4 regions of the Clostridium mucosae genome follow, and region 3 is predicted to be linked to each of the others. Evidence: riboswitches for the same ligand, from Rfam matches in the RefSeq annotation. Region 3 holds a riboswitch; each other region holds the start of a gene.

Region 1 (4,620 bases), on a different contig from region 3:
ACTAGTTAATTATTATTCCAAGTTAATTTATCATTTTTTACTTTACTTCTTCAACCTTCTTACCTAATATTTGTACTCCTAAGAACACTGCTATTATTGATATCGGGAGAACTACATACCACTGTAATCCAAAACCTGCTGGTATATATCCAAATATAATTGTTATGGATGCTATAAATAAAGCATACCACATTTGAGTATTTACGTGTGCTATATGATTGCATCCAGCTCCCATTGATGAAAGAATAGTAGTATCTGATATCGGTGAACAATGATCACCAAAAATAGCTCCTGTTAATACTGCACTTGTACTAACAATTACATAACTCATATCAGGATTCATCGAATATGACAATGGTATTGCAAGCGGCATCAATATTCCCATAGTTCCATAAGCAGTTCCTGTTGCAAATGAAATAATTGCACCTAGTATAAATATAAGGCTTGGTAATAAGAAATTAGGTAATGATCCTGAAAGTAATGAAACAAGATATTTTGCTGTTCCTAAATCTTTTATTACAGAACTAAGTGACCACGCTAATAATAATATTACTCCTGTTATTAATAAAGGTTTCATACCGTCTATCCATGTATCTATAGCTTCTGAAATTGTAAATATTTTTTTAGCTACTCCCATTATTATAGATACTATACTTGCTACTAATGCTGATTGGAATAACGCAACAGATGCATCTGATGCACTAAAAGCTTCTTGTATAGCTTTAAATGATAATGGTGAATTAGTAATTATTTGTTGAAGTGAAACGTCATCTCCCCCCATTATTGCAGAGTAACCACTAAAATAGAAACAAAGTAATGCCGTCACAACTAGTACACCGATTGGAATTATGGCATTCCATATACTTAGCTTTATCCCTTCTTTTGGTTCAAGTTCAGCATGATCCATATTGGACTCTACTGCAACTTCTTCATCTTTAGAATTTAATCCCCTTCTCCTTGCTTCTATTTCTGCCTTATACATAGGTCCAAACTCTTTTAATAATATTGAAGTAATAAATACAAAAAATAGTATCAGTATATTATAAAATCTATAAGGTATAGTTTGTAAGAAAATCCCAAAAGCATCAACTTCTTGACCTATACCATTAATAAAGGCATCATTTATTAAACCAACCTCTAATCCTATCCATGTCGATACAATGGCTAATCCAGCTATTGGTGCTGCTGTTGCATCTATAATAAATGCTAATCTTTCTCTTGATATCTTCATTTTATCTGATACTGGTTTCATGATAGGTCCAACTATTAATGAATTAGCATAGTCATCAAAAAACACAGCTAATCCTAATAAAAGAGTAACTACTTGAGTGCTTTTGGCAGTTTTAGCTTTTCTTGCTAGTACTTCTGCAACAGCCTTAGCGCCCCCCATCTTAGCAACTAAATGTATAACTCCTCCTATAACTAATACCTGAAGAATTATACCAGCATTCCAAGGATCAGCTAATGAGTTTAAAACTCTAGATACAAAATCCAAAAACGAATTTATAATAGCATTAAAAAGTGAATTGTCCACTAGTTGTACTAAGAAAGTTCCTGATAATGTTCCAATAAATAAAGATATAATTACATTCTTCGTTAAAAAAGCTAATACTATTGCAATAACAGGTGGTATTAAAGTTAATAACCCATAATGATTTGCATTAGATGTAGCTATATCTACCTCTTCTGCAAAGACTATTGATGTTGATAGTAATATCATCATAATAGTCAATAATGCTACTTTTAAACTTTTTTTATTATTCATATTTAATCCCCCTTAATGTAATTTTGTAAATAATTAAAGGGCAGAAATTAAAAAGAGCCTTGAGTTTTCACTCAAGGCTCTAAATATACTTTAAACTATAATAGAAAAAGTAAAATTCCTCAAGCGATAGCTCACCACAAAGCAAGTTTGTGACAGTGTTACATATATTTTATGCAACCCCAGCCATATGATTTTAAAGCATCAATCATACGCTTCGGCGATAATTCCTTTCCTATTAAATCACTGTGCTTACCTCGTTAATAGTACTCTTAAGTATCGCTCCTCTACCCTTGTCGTTATTCACATTTAATTTATACCTATATTATACAGATATTAACTTGTCAAATCAACTATAACGTAAATATTAATTTCTAATAATCTTATTTATCCGCCATAAATTCTTCTATTTCCTCTACTGTTTTAATCATTTCTTTTGTTAATACTTCATTTCCTTCTTCGGTAATTAAAACATCATCTTCTATTCTAATTCCAATTCCTTCATTCTCGATATATATTCCAGGCTCAACAGTATATATCATTCCAGGCTCAAATGTAACATCTCTATTTTCTAATTCTATATCATGTGTATCCATTCCTAAACTATGTCCTATACTATGGTAATAGAATTTTGAAACATCATCTTTTTCTGTCATTAATCCAAGAGAAATACATTCTTCTGAAATCCAATCCTTTGCCTTTTTATTTAAATCAAGAAATTTAACTCCTGGCTTCATTTCCTTAATAACTTTTTCATTCACTCTAAGAACAGCATTATAAACCTCTTTCTGCCTTTCAGTAAATTTACCATTAATAGGGAAGGTTCTTGATATATCACCATTATAGTATTTATATTGAGCACCTAAATCAAATAATATTAAGTCTCCATCATTTAATTTTGAATCATTCGTTACATAATGTAGTACTGTAGCATTTTTACCTGCTGCTGCAATAGTTTTAAAAGCAAAATCTTTTACTCCATTTTTCTTGCATATAAAATCAAAATATGCTTCTAGTTCATATTCCTTAATACCAGGCTTGGAATTTTTCATTAACTCTTTTACGCCTTCTATTGTAATTTCTATTGCTTTTCTTATTGTATTAACTTCTTCCTCAGTCTTAATAAGTCTTAAATCCCCTATAATTTTAAAAGCATTCTTAATATTTATATTATAATATTTATTGTTAACTTCATTCGCATATTTATATGACGCATTACCTTTTTCTAGATCAAGATATATATTTAATTCTTTTTTATTAAGAACTAATTTTTCTATAAAATTATCAAACTCCCCAAGGTATTTAATATCCTCTATTCCACAAATTTCAGGAACCTCTTCTTTTCTAATAGTTTTTCCTTCCCACTTTTCTGCAATAGGATCAACTTCTTTTATAAATAAATATTCATTGACCTTACCATTAATCTTAGATAAAACTAAAATATGATTTTCTTCATCAACTCCAGTTAAGTAATAAAAATTTCTATTTGGCGTAAAATGATAATTTTCATCAGCAGTTTTCTTTGGTGCATTTCCTGCAAATAAAATTAGTAAAGAATTATCTTCAATACATTCTAACACCTTAGCTCTATTATTCTTATAGAATTCCTTATTCATAAATTCACTCCCTCTTTTTTACTCCATAGCTAATACCTTAACACTAACAACATTAGGTAATGCTCTTAAAGTATTAACTAAGTGTTTTAAATCTTTTTTCATATTAGATATATCTAATGTTATAGTTACATTTGCAGCCATATTTATAGGTATATCTTGATTTATCGTTAATATATTTCCCTTATTAAAAGCAATACAATCTAAAACCTTAGATAAAGTTCCAGTTTCGTGAGATAGTAGTACAACTAAGGTTATCTTTTTACTATTTATCCCCTCTGACATAGGAAAAACATAATCCTTATATTTATAAAATGTACTTCTGCTTATTCCTGTTTGTTTTACAGCTTCACTTATATCTTTTGCCTTTCCCGTAAAAAGACTTTCTTTAACGTCTAAAACCTTTTTAAAAACTTCCGGCAACACTTTACTACTAATAATATAAAACTTTTCTGAAGCCATAACATCACCTGCCCCTATATGAAAATTAAATAAGCTATATAATTAATAATTATATAGCTTATTTAAAAGAAAATACATATTATTCGTAATGTTTATTTTTTTCATTGTATTTATATATGAATGTATTTATATATGAATCTTATTTGATTTCTTAACTCTTCCTATAAAAATTTTTATAAGTGAAATCAAAATAGATATAACTCCCCCTAAAGCAAAGCAAAGTTGTATGTTTCCAACAAATAGACCAACTAATACTCCTAATCCTACTCCATACGCTAAAAATATAGCTAAAATTTTTATTTCTTCATCTGACAAAAATAATCTGTCATTCCACTCCATCTCTTAAACACTTCCCTCCTTTATTTATATAATTTATTATAGAATATTTTGCTTATTAACTAGTTACAAAATTATTACGTATTATTTAAAAGTTATTAATTATTCTGTACACCTTTTTCTATTTATAATAAAAGTCTACTTACTAGAAAAACTGCAGTTATTATTGCAGTTATATCGGCTAATACTGCCGCCCACAATGTATGTCTAATTTTTTTAATTTGCACAGCACCAAAATAAACTGTTATTGTATAAAATATAGTTTCAGTTGTCCCCATAATTACTGAAGATATTAACCCTATAGTAGTATCTGGTCCATAAGTCTTTAGGATGTCTGTTAAGATTCCAACAGCACCACTACCTGACAAAGGCTTGACTAATACTAATGGGATAACTTCTTTAGGTAGTCCAATTACCCCACCTATTGGAGCAATCATATTATTTAAT
Region 2 (4,620 bases), on a different contig from region 3:
AATTTAGTTCTATATTTATATATATTATGATTATCGTCTAAAATATTTTCTCCATTATATATTATTTCACCCGCAGTTGGTTTTTCTAAAAGGTTTATGCAACGCAACAATGTTGACTTTCCTGATCCAGAAGACCCTATTAAGCAAACAACTTCGCCCTTATCTACTGAAAAATTAATATCCTTTAATACTTCATGAGATCCAAAAGATTTATTCAAATGTTTTATATCAATTACTTTATCCATAACGTCTCCTCCATTATCCCACTACATTACCTTTTGATTTACGTAACATATCTTCAGGTCTTTCTACTTGCATTTGATTTCCTGCCATAATGTAATTATCTGGTCCATCTAACTTTCTTTCTATTGCTCTTAATATTCTAGTTACTGTATAAGTCATTATGAAATAAATAAAACCTGCAACAAAGAAAGATTCAAAATATCTAAAATTATTTCCCGCAATTGATTTAGTTTGGAAAAATAACTCAGAAACAGAAATTACATTAAGAACTGATGTATCTTTTATATTAATTACAAATTCATTTCCTGTTGCTGGTAAAATATTACGAATTACTTGTGGTAATACTACATTAATCATCGTTTGAGAATGAGTCATTCCAATAGCTTGAGCTGCTTCAAATTGTCCCTTATCTATTGATACTATACCACCTCTTACTATTTCTGACATATATGCACCTGTATTAATAGATACTATAAATAATGCTGCTACTATTTTATTTATATCTATTCCTAAAAATTGTGCAGACCCATAATAAATTACCATAGCTTGTACAATCATAGGCGTTCCTCTAAAGAATTCTATATAAATAGAAAGAATTATATTTATGATTTTAAGAAATACTTTTTTTATACCTCTCTCTGGAATAGGAATTGTTCTTATAACACCAACAAGTAGACCTATTAAAGTTCCTATTAAGGTTCCTATTATAGAAATTAAAAGTGTCATACCTGCCCCTCGTAAGAACATTGGTAAATTATCTTGAAGTATTTTTATTATCCATTCAATACTCATTTCAATCCTCCTAAAATAAAAGCAAGTTATAAGTTTAGGATGGGTTATAAAATATAATAACCCATTCTATAAAATTTATTGAGCTGCTGGTTGATTTTTAACAGCATCCCCCATTATATTTACTTGCTCTTCTTCTGATATTCCTGATAAAATTTCATTTACTTTTTGTGTTAAATCACTGTTCTTTTTGATACCTACTGCTGTTTGTGTATCCTCTGGATTAGTGACAAAACCATCTTGAAGTTCAATCATTTTAAAGTTTCTATTTGCTGATTGAGCACTTACAGCCTCTGGCTTTTCAGATACATATGCATCAATAACACCTGATTCAAGAGCCACTCTCATAGCTGGAAAATTATCCATAGCTTCTTGTTTTTTTACACCTTTAATTTGATCTATTACTGAATAATGGAATGTATTTAATTGAGCTGTAACCTTTGCTCCATTAAAATCTGCTAAAGTTTTAGCATTTTCATACTGCCCACCATTCTTAACAACTAGAACTAATTGTGATTGATAATAATTATTTGAAAAATCAATAGTTTCTCTACGTTCTGCTGTAGGAGACATACCTGCTATTATTGCATCTATTTTCCCTGAAGTTAATGCAGGTACTAGCCCGTCCCATTCAGTTTTAACAATTACTAACTCTTTACCTAATCCTTCTGCTATTTTCTTTGCAATTTCAACATCATATCCACCTGCATACTCTGAACTTCCTTCTATTTTCACTGCTCCATTTGAATCATCCATTTGTGTCCAGTTAAATGGTGGATATCCAGCCTCCATACCTACCCTAAATACATTTTCATTTTTTTCTGACTTTCCTGAGCCACAACCTGTTAGTATTAGCATTGCTACTAATGATAGTGAAATTAATAATGATAGTTTTTTCTTCATAGTAAATCCTCTCCTTTTTTTTATAATAAAAAAACCAACCCTAAATTCTTGGGTTGGTGCTATCTTAAATATTCAGATAAGATTCTATAAAAAAATAACTGAGCAAAGCTCAGGTTTAATCTTACAGATAACCTAATCCTCATCTTTCCCATTTGAGATAGCACAACTTAATAAACCGGGACGTTTATTAAGACAGTCCTGCAGTTCTTAACTGCAGACCCAGCAAGCAATATCGAGAAATATTACAAGCTTCGGCAAAATTTCCTTCTCCATAGTTTCATAGCATTCTCAAGCTCCACTAAAGACTGTTAAATTTTGCGCCTCTACCTCACATATAAAAGTGAGGCATTTATTAAATTATTTATAGTCTATACCTTTTTGTTTTAGCTGTCAATATATACTTCGCAATTTTTCTAAATATTATAAAAATTACTATAAATGACACGATACAAAATCTCTATCTCCAGAGGACTAGTTATAATTCTACAGTTTCCTCTGATTTTTATGCAAAATCATATTTTTTTTAATGAGGCATAAAATCCCACTACACTTTAATAGGCGTTCTCGCCAAAGCCTACTATTAAGCCTACTATTGTTTTGATAAAAAATAATACTCTACAGAACAGACTTTTCTACAGTCTATTCTATAGAGCATTTTTTACTTTTAAACAACTTAACTTTCTTATAAATATATTATTGTTATCTAATTAAATTGTTTAATTTAATCTTTCTCCAGCTTCTATTAACACAGTATCTTTAAACATAAAAACACTTTGAACAAACAAGAATATTCCTGTGATTATAAGTAAGCATTCTATTTTTATAACATCTGCTAAAGGCCCAAATATAATCATACCAGCTGGCATCATAATACTTGAAATCATTCCAAATACTCCAAAAACTCTTCCTTGAAAATCCGGTTCTACCTTTTCTTGTAATAAAACTGTTGATGGCGTATTAAAAATAGGCATAGCCACTCCCACAATAGCCATAATAGCTAAATATAGCCAAAATATTGGAATAACACCTAAAAGAAATGTACCAAGTCCTATAATACCAGTGGATAAAATCATAGTATATACTCTATTCTTGAATCCTCCCCAAGATGCCATAATTATGCCACCAACCATCATTCCTACTGAGAATGTAATTTCTATAGCTGTTAGTCTCCAAATATCATTTCCAAAACTACGAGTTACTTGTAATGGCGTTAAAAAAGAAATTGGTGCTGCTAAAATAAAGAAAATAGTACAAAATAAGAAGAACTTTTTTACATAGCTATGGTTCTTAATGTATTTAACACCTGCTTTCATATCATCAAAATAGCTATTATGCTGCGCTTCCAAAGCTTTAGAATGAGCTTTCACCTTAAGGAAAATTAACAATGTAAAAACAGCTATCATTGCAGTTATAACATCTATAAAGAATATTGTTTCAATTGTAGCTATACTCAATAATGCTCCACTAAGCATAGGACATATTAGCATTGTTAATGATTGTATACTACTATTTATTCCATTTATTTTACTAAGCTTATTTTCTGGTACAATTTGTGGTATAAAGGATCCAACTGCCGGTGTTTGAACTCCTGTTCCTAATGATCTTATAGCTAAAACTAAAATAACATCCAAGGAGCATCATAACCTAGAAGAAATATTATAGCTAAAATTAATGTAGATATTGCTATCAAAGAATCTGATATAACTATTAACATTTTTCGATTGTATCTATCAGCCCATACTCCTGCAAATGGAGAAATAAAAAAGGAAGGTAAAAATCCGCATATAATAGATATTGTCATCATATCTCCTGATTGTGTTGTTAAAGTAATATACCAAGTAATAGCGTATTGAACAAGCATTGAACCAAATAAAGATATAGTTTGGCTTGTTAGAAAAAGTATTGAATTTTTCTTCCAATCATTTTGTATACTTGTAATCGTCATATTTATCACCTCTTCATGTTTAAATTAAACAAAAAGCCCTTCCAAACTATCAATTTGGAGGGGCATACCATTACCACATAATATCATATTAAATACAGTATTGTTATACAAGCTTATAAGTATAATCTGTACTTTATATAAGGTAATATAATGCTTTTTAATCCCATCCAAACTAAATTAGCAGTTTTATACAACACTAAAACTCACACCTTTTATTCAGAAGATGCTCACCATTTTATTTGTATTGATTTTAACTTATTGAATAAGACTAAATTAACATTTTATATAATCACCTCATATTTTAGATTGGCTTAATTATATATTCAAAATAAAGTTGTGTCAATAAAATATCTATATAAAATTAACTATTTACTAGATAATTAAAAAAGTTTATCATAACCTTACTTAAATGCAACGACAATACTTACAAATCGAGCTATACTATATTTAAATTCCTTATTTATCAAAGTGTTAAAATATAAATTTTGACAAATACTATTTAATGATAGCTCAAGTAAGGAGGAAAAATCATGGCAGAAATAACAGGAGTAGTTAAATGGTTTGATTACGAAAGAGGTTATGGCTTTATATCATGCAATCAAGGTGATGATGTGTTTGTGCATCATTCTCAAATCAAAGAAAAAGGTTCTGAAAAGTCTTTACATGAAGGCGAGAATGTAATCTTTGATATTAAAGAAAATGAAAAAGGTCCCATGGCTGTAAATGTTCAAAAATTATGA
Region 3 (4,620 bases):
GCGCATAAAAAGCTTTGGTATAGATTTATTTTATCAATAGTATTTACGATACCTTTATTAATAATATCCATGGGTCATATGGTAGGAATGCATTTACCTAATATTATAGATCCTATGATGAATCCATTAAATTTTGCAATAATTCAACTTGTATTAACCTTACCAGTTATGATAGTAGGATATAAGTTTTATTTAATAGGATTTAAGAATTTATTTAAATTAAGTCCTAATATGGATTCATTAATAGCTATAGGGACATCAGCGGCAGTTATTTATGGTTTATTTGCTATATATAAAATAAATATTGGTGATCATGAATATGCAATGCATTTATATTTTGAATCAGCAGCAGTAATACTTGCATTAATAACTTTAGGCAAGTATTTAGAAGCTGTATCAAAGGGAAAAACTTCAGATGCTATTAAGAAACTCATGGGATTAGCTCCTAAGACTGCAAATATTATTAGAGATGGCAAAGAACTTACTATTCCTATTGAAGAGGTAAAAGTTTCAGATATTGTAATTGTAAAGCCAGGTGAAAAGTTGCCTGTTGATGGAGAAGTTATAGAAGGAAATACATCAATAGATGAATCTATGCTTACAGGAGAAAGTATTCCAGTTGAAAAGAGTGTAGGAAGTAAGGTAATTGGTGCAAGTATTAATAAAACAGGATTTATAAAATATAGAGCTACTAAAGTTGGAGATGATACAGCACTTGCTCAAATAATTAAATTAGTCGAAGATGCTCAAGGAACAAAAGCACCAATAGCAAAACTTGCTGATGTAATAGCAGCTTATTTTGTACCAACAGTAATAGGATTAGCTATTATAGCAGCCTTAGCTTGGTATATATCTGGTGAGTCAGCTGTATTTTCTCTAACTATATTTATAGCAGTTTTAGTTATAGCATGTCCTTGCGCTTTAGGATTAGCAACACCTACGGCAATTATGGTAGGAACAGGGAAAGGTGCTGAAAATGGAGTTCTTATAAAAGGTGGAGAAGCTCTAGAAACTGCATATAAAATAGAAACTATTGTTTTTGATAAAACTGGAACTATAACAGAAGGAAAGCCAAAGGTAACAAATATAATTAGCAAAGATATAAGTGAAACAAATATTTTAGCATTAGCAGCCAGTGCAGAAAAAGGTTCAGAGCATCCATTAGGAGAAGCTATAGTAAGAGCTGCAGAAGAAAAAAATATTATGTTGAAGAAGATTGAAGAATTTAAAGCTATACCAGGTCATGGGATAGAAGTAAAAATAGAAGGCAGTATTATTGCCTTAGGTAATAAGAAGCTAATGACAGAAAGAGGAATAGAATTAGGTGACTTACATGATAAATCTAATAAGTTAGCAGAAGAAGGAAAAACTCCTATGTTTTTAGCTATAGATAATCAAATAAAAGGAATTGTAGCAGTTGCAGATACAGTTAAAGAAAATAGTAAAAAAGCTATAGAAGCTATCCATAATATGGGGATAAAAGTAGCAATGATAACTGGTGATAATGAAAAAACAGCAAGAGCCATTGCAAAAGAAGTAGGAATAGACATTGTCTTAGCAGAAGTGTTACCTGAAGATAAGGCGAGTGAAGTTAAAAAATTACAAAGCGAAAATAAAAAAGTAGCAATGGTTGGAGATGGAATAAATGATGCTCCAGCATTAGTTCAAGCTGATGTAGGAATAGCAATAGGATCAGGAACAGATGTAGCTATAGAATCTGCAGATATTGTATTAATGAAGAGTGATCTAGTAGACGTTATAAAAGCAATTCAGTTGAGTAAAGTGACTATAAATAATATAAAACAAAATTTATTCTGGGCATTTGCATATAACGTGTTAGGAATACCAGTAGCAATGGGAGTACTTCATATTTTCGGAGGTCCATTATTAAATCCTATGATAGCAGCTGGTGCCATGAGCTTAAGTTCTGTATCAGTATTATTAAATGCATTAAGACTTAGAAAATTTAAAGCAAACATTTAGTTTGTGTCGAATGCCCTTGACATATGTTGAAATTTTGATAAAATTAAGATGTAAATTAAATATTTGTAGATAGAGGTTGCAATAATTAATAGTAATATTAATGAGGTAAGCACGATGATTTAATATGAAAGGAATTATTGCCGAAGTTTATAATTTTGCTTAAGGATTTTAAACTGGTTTTGTATAAAATATATGCAAAGCTGTCACAATAATTTGTGGAGAGCTATCTTTGTGTTTGTTTAAAGTTTGCAATAAATACGAGCCCAAAGAGAAATCTTTGGGCTTATTTTTTTAGGAGAAAAGTATGGAAAAGAAGCATATGAAAAAGGAAATTACTTTATTTATGGCTACTATGCTTGTGTGTGGAAATATGATAGGCTCAGGTGTATTTATGTTACCAGCAACATTAGCAGATGTATCTGGCCCACTAGCAACAATGATTGCTTGGATAATAACGACAATTGGATCAATATTGATAGCTATATCCTTTGCTAATTTAGGATCTAAATATCCATCTACAGGTGGAGCTTATCAATATACAAAAGAAGCTTTTGGAGAATTTGCAGGTTTTTTAAGTGCTTGGTTATATTGGAATGGTTCATGGATTGGTAATGCAGCTATAATAGTAGCATTAGCTAGTTATAGTGCAGCAATAATTCCGGCTCTTAACAATCCATTAGCTTCAATAATATATACTAGCTCAATATTATGGATATTTACAATTATAAATATAGTGGGTGTTAAGAAAGCTGGAAAGATACAGTCATTTGTAACAGTATTTAAAATTGTATTTTTTGGATTATTTGTAGTAGTAGCCTTTTTAAATTTTGATAGTGCTAATTTCTTACCATTGATGCCGGATGGGAAAGGTCTTGAATCAGTTCCTCTTGCTGCCACTTCTACTTTGTGGGCTTTTGTTGGATTAGAAAGTGCAACTGTAACTGCAGGTGAAATTAGTAATCCAGAAAAGAATGTAAGGAAAAGTACAATTTATGGAATGATAATTTCAGCAATAATATATATTTTAATAAGTGTAGCTAGTATGGGAGCAATGCCTAATGGAGAGCTATCTACAAGTTCTGCACCTCTTACTGATATATTAACTAAGATTTTAGGTTCTGCAATAGGAAAACCTCTAGCGATATCAGTAGTTATATGTATTTTAGGTACAACTATTGGTTGGTTATTATCAACTGCAAGAGTTGCCTATGCTGCAGGAGAAGATGGCGTATTTCCTAAGGGATTGGGGAAACTACATCCTAAATATTCAACACCTTCAAATGCTTTAATAATAGGCTCAGTACTTGTAAATATATTACTTATAATGAATTATCAAAAAAGTATGGTTTCAGCATTTACTTTTATAACTATACTTGCTACATTAGCATTTTTGCCAGTATATCTTTTAACTGCATGTGCAGAAATTATGCTTATGTTTAAAGGTGAAAAAGATATAACGTTAAAAATTTTCTTGAAGAAATCTTTTGTTCCTTTATTAGCATTTATATATACAATGTGGACTATATATGGTTCAGGAGCTGAAATAGTAATGTGGGGATTTATACTTATGTTACTTGGGGTTCCATTTTACATATACAATCATCATAAAAATAAAAAAACATTATAAACAAAACTAAAAATAGTAAAAATAAGCTTATTCTTATAAAAAATAAGGATAAGCTTTATTTTTATCTTCAAAAAATTTTGCTACTGTAAAAAAAATAATTATATGTTAGAATTAATAAGATATAAAAGTTTACATAAAGGTGATGGGAGGTAAATATGAGCAAAATAGATGAGATTTATAATGCTTTAAAAGAGTTAGAAGTAAAAAATAATCAAGGAGTAACAGCAAGTGAACTTAGTATTTTTATGAAGTTAGACAGGGCTAATGTAAGTAGATATTTAAATCAGCTTTATAAAGATGGAGTTCTTAACAAAATAGAAGGCCATCCAGTTAAGTACAGCTGCGTTACTAAAAATGAAGATAAAAAGTCAAAAGAAATTAAGAAAGCTTATAAAGAGATAAAGCGAAATACTCTTGATACATTAGTTGGGGCTAAATTAAGTTTACAAATGCCAATTCAACAAGCAAAAGCTGCAATATTATATCCTCCGAGAGGATTGCACACTTTAATTTTAGGTGAAACTGGTGTCGGTAAATCTATGTTTGCAGAAGCTATGTATAACTTTGCAATAGAGTCAAAGGTTATAGGAGAAGAAGCACCTTTTGTTAGATTCAATTGTGCAGATTATGCAGATAACCCACAACTAGTTATGGCTCAAATATTTGGAGTAAAGAAGGGTGCTTATACAGGTGCTGATTCTGATAGAGATGGCCTGCTAAAAAAGGCTCATGGTGGAATATTATTTTTAGATGAAATTCATAGGTTATCTCCACAAGGTCAGGAAATGTTATTTACATATATAGATAAAGGACATTTCAGAGTGCTAGGAGATACTGAAAAACTTGTTAATGTGGAAGCACAAATTATTGCAGCAACCACAGAAGATCCTCAATCATTCTTACTTAAAACTTTTAGCAGAAGAATACCAATGGTGATAACCTTGCCATCATTAAAGGAGAAGAATATAAAAGAAAGATATTATTTGCTTAGAGAGTTTATAGAAAATGAA
Region 4 (4,620 bases), on a different contig from region 3:
TTTCCTTCGGGTACTTCATACTCTCCATTAAAATTGTCTTCAGCACCTATATAATCTTCTTGTAACTCTTCTCCATTTACAAATACCTTACCATTTTCTATTTTTATTTTATCTCCTGGTAATCCTATTAACCTTTTTATTAATGACTCTTGAAGCTCTTCTGAGTTGAATACTATAATATCCCCTCGTTTAAGCTTTTCTAAATTATATACTCGTGTAACAAAAAGTCTATCTCCAACATTCAATGTAGGTACCATTGATTCTGATGGAATTAAAACTTTAAATAATAGAAATTTATTTATAAGAAAGGCTAATATTATAGCTGAAACTATTGGAATTCCCCATTCACTAATAAAATTTTTTTTAGAATCACTATCTTTCTTACCTTCTTCTATATCAATTCCTTCATTTATATTATTACTCTCACTCATTCTTCCCATAATCCTTTCATCATAGTATTAATACTTTCACGTCTTAATTTAGTAGCTTTTTCATCTATAAAATAGAAGTTATCTTTTTTAATTAAAATATCCCCTTCTTTTACACTTCCTATTATATCACTTTTTTTGACATTAATTAAATTATCATATTCTATCTCTAACACAACATAATCGCTCTCAATTCTATCAACTATATATTCCTTTTTCTCCATAATGCTCCTGTTATTACTCACCTCTCTTTTTTAGCTTATATTCTAGTATATCATATTTGTTGAAAATTTAAATAGAATATATATTATTAAAAATAGGGTAAATGATTTTCATTTACCCTATTATTTATACTAATATTATACTTCATTAATTAATAATTCTTCATAATTTTGTCTTTTACATACAACTTTTGCTTCACCATTTCTTACAAATACAACTGCTGGTCTTAAATTTTTATTATATCCACTAGCCATAGAAAATCCATATGCTCCAGTTGATAGAACTGCAAGTATATCTCCACTTTCTGCTTCTTGAAGGTTTATATCTTGTAATAAAATATCTCCAGATTCACAACACTTACCAGCTACCGTAACTTTATCCTCCATACTTTCACTTGCTTTATTAGCTACTATAGCCTCATATTTTGCTTCATATAAAGCAGGTCTTATATTATCTGTCATGCCACCATCTACGGCTAAATATTTCCTTACTCCTGGTATTTCCTTAATTGATCCTATATTATATAAAGTTGTTCCTGCATTAGCTACAATTGATCTTCCTGGTTCTATTGTCAAAATAGGTTTTTTAAGTGATAATTTACTGCACACTTCATTAACTCTATTTAATATAGTATCACAATATTCTTTTGTTTCTTTTGGCTTATCGCCTTCTGAATAATAAATTCCAAATCCTCCACCTAAATCTAATTCTTCAATCATATAACCTGTTTCTTGTCTTATAGTATTTATAAAATTTATCATCACTTCTGATGCATCACCAAATGGCTCAGTCTCAAAAATTTGTGATCCTATATGACAATGAAGCCCTACTAATTCTATATTTTGTAATTCTAAAGCTTTCTTTACAGCATCCATTATTATATTACCTACTGGTGCAAATCCAAACTTTGAATCTATCTGTCCAGTTTTAATATAGTCATGAGTATGAGCTTCTATTCCTGGTGTAAGTCTTAAATAAATCTTTTGAATCTTATTATACCTTTCGGATATTTCATTTATCTTTGCCATTTCCCATAGATTATCTACTATAAACCTTCCTACTCCCAATTTAATTCCAAGCTCTATTTCTTCTAAAGTCTTATTGTTCCCATGAAAATATATCTTCTCCATAGGAAAGTTAGCCCTATATGCTGTATATAGTTCACCCCCAGAAACAACGTCTAAATAAAGCCCTTCTTGATCTATAAGCCTGCACATTTCTAATGTCAAAAATGATTTTCCTGCAAAAGCTACTCTATTATTCTCAGAATTAACCTTAAAATATTTTATATAATCCCTACAATTATCTATTAAAAGTTGTTCATCCATTACATACAACGGTGTTCCATAATCTTTTACTAAATCCCTTGCCTTTACGCCCCCAATTACTAAATCATTTTCTTCTATTTTGCTTGCCCCAAATAATCTCATATAATCTCCTCCAAATATACTTTCATTAATTATAAAATAAAACCACTATGGTTATCCATAGTGGCAGATTTCCTTAAGTGAAATTAAAGCTATAAAATATTTAGCATATAATAATAAAATTAATAATTTATAATTATTGCCTGTAGCTCTCCACTTTCGTGACAGTTGCACACATGTTATATGTACAACCAAAAATAGATTCTTGCAATAATCTATTTCTTCGGCTATTAATCCTTTCTTTATAAATCATCACTTTGCAAAGCTCATTATAAATACTATTAATAACAGCACCTCTACCCTGATAATTAGCCATATATATTATTATACATCTTTTGTTATATTATTCTACAACTTTATGAATTTATAAATTATTAATTTTAATTTTGATCTCTATATTTATCCATTAGGCTTCCCATCACATCGCCAGATGGTGGTGGAGTATATGTTATTGCATTTGCCCCAGCCTCTATAGTTCTCATTATAGTTTCTTCTGTCGGTCCACCAGTTGCAATTATCGGGAATGTAGGAAATTGCTCTCTTATTTTCCTCACAATGTTAGGTGTATTCTTACCTCCAGAAACATTTAATATTGTTGCCCCAGATCCAATCCTTTCAGCAACATTTTCACATTCAGAAACTACAGTTACAATTACAGGAATATCTATAGTTTCTCGTATTTTTTCTATAATTTCATTTGCTGTAGGAGCATTTACAACTACTCCCATTGCACCTTTAAATTCTGCATCTAAAGCCAAATTAACTACTCTTTTCCCTTGAGTTATTCCGCCACCTACGCCACAAAATACAGGTACATCTGCTGCCATAACTAAGGCTTGTGTTATAAGTGGTTGAGGAGTAAAGGGATATACTGCTATTATAGCATCAGCATTGGTATTTCTTATTATGGCAACATCTGTAGTAAATAATAATGACTTTATTCTTTTTCCAAATATTTTTATTCCACTACAATCTCTTATACAAGAAGGTACTTCTATAACATGACTTCTTAATAATCCTTTTATCTCTGGTACTTGTTTAATTTTCTTCCCATCCATACCAAACTCCTCCTATTTTATATTTAACTCTAATTTTTTTAAGCTATAATTATATTATACTACCTCAAATATATATTAAGATACATATAACTAAATAATTTTATTAGATTAATTCATTTTTATCAATATATTTATTTTAATTTTTAACATAAATAATAATTTTGAAAAATGTTTATATTTATTCAAAATATAAAAAAGAAACTTTTCTGTATTATAGCTTAGATGGAGAATGTGAATTATATGGAGAGCTTTCTTTAGTTGGAATTATGATAAATAAGGCTGAAATAAATTATAATGATAGAACTTTATCTGTTAAAATATATGAATCTGATTATTAAGCATTATGTAATTAAAAAACAGTAAATAGATTTATACATAAATCTATTTACTGTTTTTTAAACGCCTCGATTTGCTTTAATTTCCTTCTACAGCTATTCCAAAGGCTCTACTATTTATATAATCATTTATATACTTTTAGCTTCTCTTATCTCCAAGACCTTTTTTACAACCCTTGTACCAATTATATCCTCTTTCATTTCCTCTAATGCATCTGCTAGCTTACTCCAACCCATACCTTCTACTTCATCGGATTTATTAATTTCACCTGAAACAAAATCTGCCATGAATGTTATCATTAAAATTTCCTTATCTTTTACATAATCAGAACCCATATATGTAATATTATTTATATCAATTCCAGCCTCTTCTTTTACTTCCCTATAAACTGCTTCTTCTGCTGTTTCATTATTATCTACATATCCCGTTAACAATACCTTAGAATTTTTGTATATATAACTTTGCTTCAATAATAATATTTCATCATTCTTAATTATTGCCACCATTATACATGGCTTTGGAGTATCAAAAAACATCACATCGTCATGAGAACAATACGGTACACCGCCTTCATCCCAACTATACTTTTCTTCTAATCCTCTACCGCATAAAGGACAAAATTTGTACTTCATAATACACCTCTTATTTAACTAAATAACTATTTTTCTAAATAACAACTCAAATATATAATCTATTATTTATATATTTGAGTTAAATATATAATCTTTCTTTAAACTTATATCTTATATCTTATATCTTATATAGTAATTATAATATTATATCAACTTTTTTATATATTTCAATTCCATCTTTTTCAACCTTACAGTTATATGCCATTATATCAACATTATTTTCTTTTGCTAATCTTAATGCATTTCCAAATTCCAAATCAGTTATATCGTTAGGCGAAAAAGTATTAACATTATCTAATTGAATTAAAAATAAAATTCCTGCTCCAAATCCTTGTTTTTTTGCTTCTATTAGCTCTGATATATGCCTTGCACCTCTCTCTGTAGGAGCATCTGGAAATCTACAATGTCCGTTATCCTCTAAGGTTACTCCTTTCACTTCTAAATAATATACTTCACTATCATCTTCTGTGGATAACTTAAAGTCAAATCTACTTTTACCAAAGGTTTTTTCTCTATT

What was found. Region 3 has a riboswitch for lysine ahead of NSA50_RS03325 (APC family permease). Riboswitches for the same ligand answer to the same signal wherever they lie in the genome.
Region 1: another riboswitch for lysine. It lies ahead of NSA50_RS08095 (Na+/H+ antiporter NhaC family protein); the one in region 3 lies ahead of NSA50_RS03325 (APC family permease).
Region 2: another riboswitch for lysine. It lies ahead of NSA50_RS19165 (transporter substrate-binding domain-containing protein); the one in region 3 lies ahead of NSA50_RS03325 (APC family permease).
Region 4: another riboswitch for lysine. It lies ahead of lysA (diaminopimelate decarboxylase); the one in region 3 lies ahead of NSA50_RS03325 (APC family permease).

Annotation. Positions count from the first base shown of each region.
Region 1 covers NZ_JANKAF010000005.1:105,863-110,482, reverse strand. The annotation lists gene NSA50_RS08095 (Na+/H+ antiporter NhaC family protein) at 38-1,765, opposite strand; lysine riboswitch at 1,885-2,060, opposite strand; gene NSA50_RS08090 (aminopeptidase P family protein) at 2,146-3,378, opposite strand; gene NSA50_RS08085 (ACT domain-containing protein) at 3,397-3,837, opposite strand; gene NSA50_RS08080 (hypothetical protein) at 3,964-4,176, opposite strand; gene NSA50_RS08075 (nucleoside recognition domain-containing protein) at 4,299-4,620, opposite strand, start outside.
Region 2 covers NZ_JANKAF010000038.1:628-5,247, forward strand. The annotation lists gene NSA50_RS19155 (amino acid ABC transporter ATP-binding protein) at 1-245, opposite strand, end outside; gene NSA50_RS19160 (amino acid ABC transporter permease) at 259-1,035, opposite strand; gene NSA50_RS19165 (transporter substrate-binding domain-containing protein) at 1,111-1,935, opposite strand; lysine riboswitch at 2,086-2,269, opposite strand; partial or broken gene NSA50_RS19170 (MFS transporter) at 2,652-3,880, opposite strand; gene NSA50_RS19175 (cold-shock protein) at 4,411-4,620, shown strand.
Region 3 covers NZ_JANKAF010000002.1:6,805-11,424, reverse strand. The annotation lists gene NSA50_RS03330 (heavy metal translocating P-type ATPase) at 1-1,983, shown strand, start outside; lysine riboswitch at 2,046-2,217, shown strand; gene NSA50_RS03325 (APC family permease) at 2,288-3,610, shown strand; gene NSA50_RS03320 (sigma 54-interacting transcriptional regulator) at 3,766-4,620, shown strand, end outside.
Region 4 covers NZ_JANKAF010000022.1:19,738-24,357, forward strand. The annotation lists gene lepB (signal peptidase I) at 1-431, opposite strand, end outside; gene NSA50_RS17295 (DUF3006 domain-containing protein) at 428-652, opposite strand; gene lysA (diaminopimelate decarboxylase) at 788-2,080, opposite strand; lysine riboswitch at 2,216-2,384, opposite strand; gene NSA50_RS17305 (beta/alpha barrel domain-containing protein) at 2,458-3,135, opposite strand; gene NSA50_RS17310 (hypothetical protein) at 3,297-3,473, shown strand; gene NSA50_RS17315 (NAD(+) diphosphatase) at 3,600-4,103, opposite strand; gene sfsA (DNA/RNA nuclease SfsA) at 4,240-4,620, opposite strand, start outside.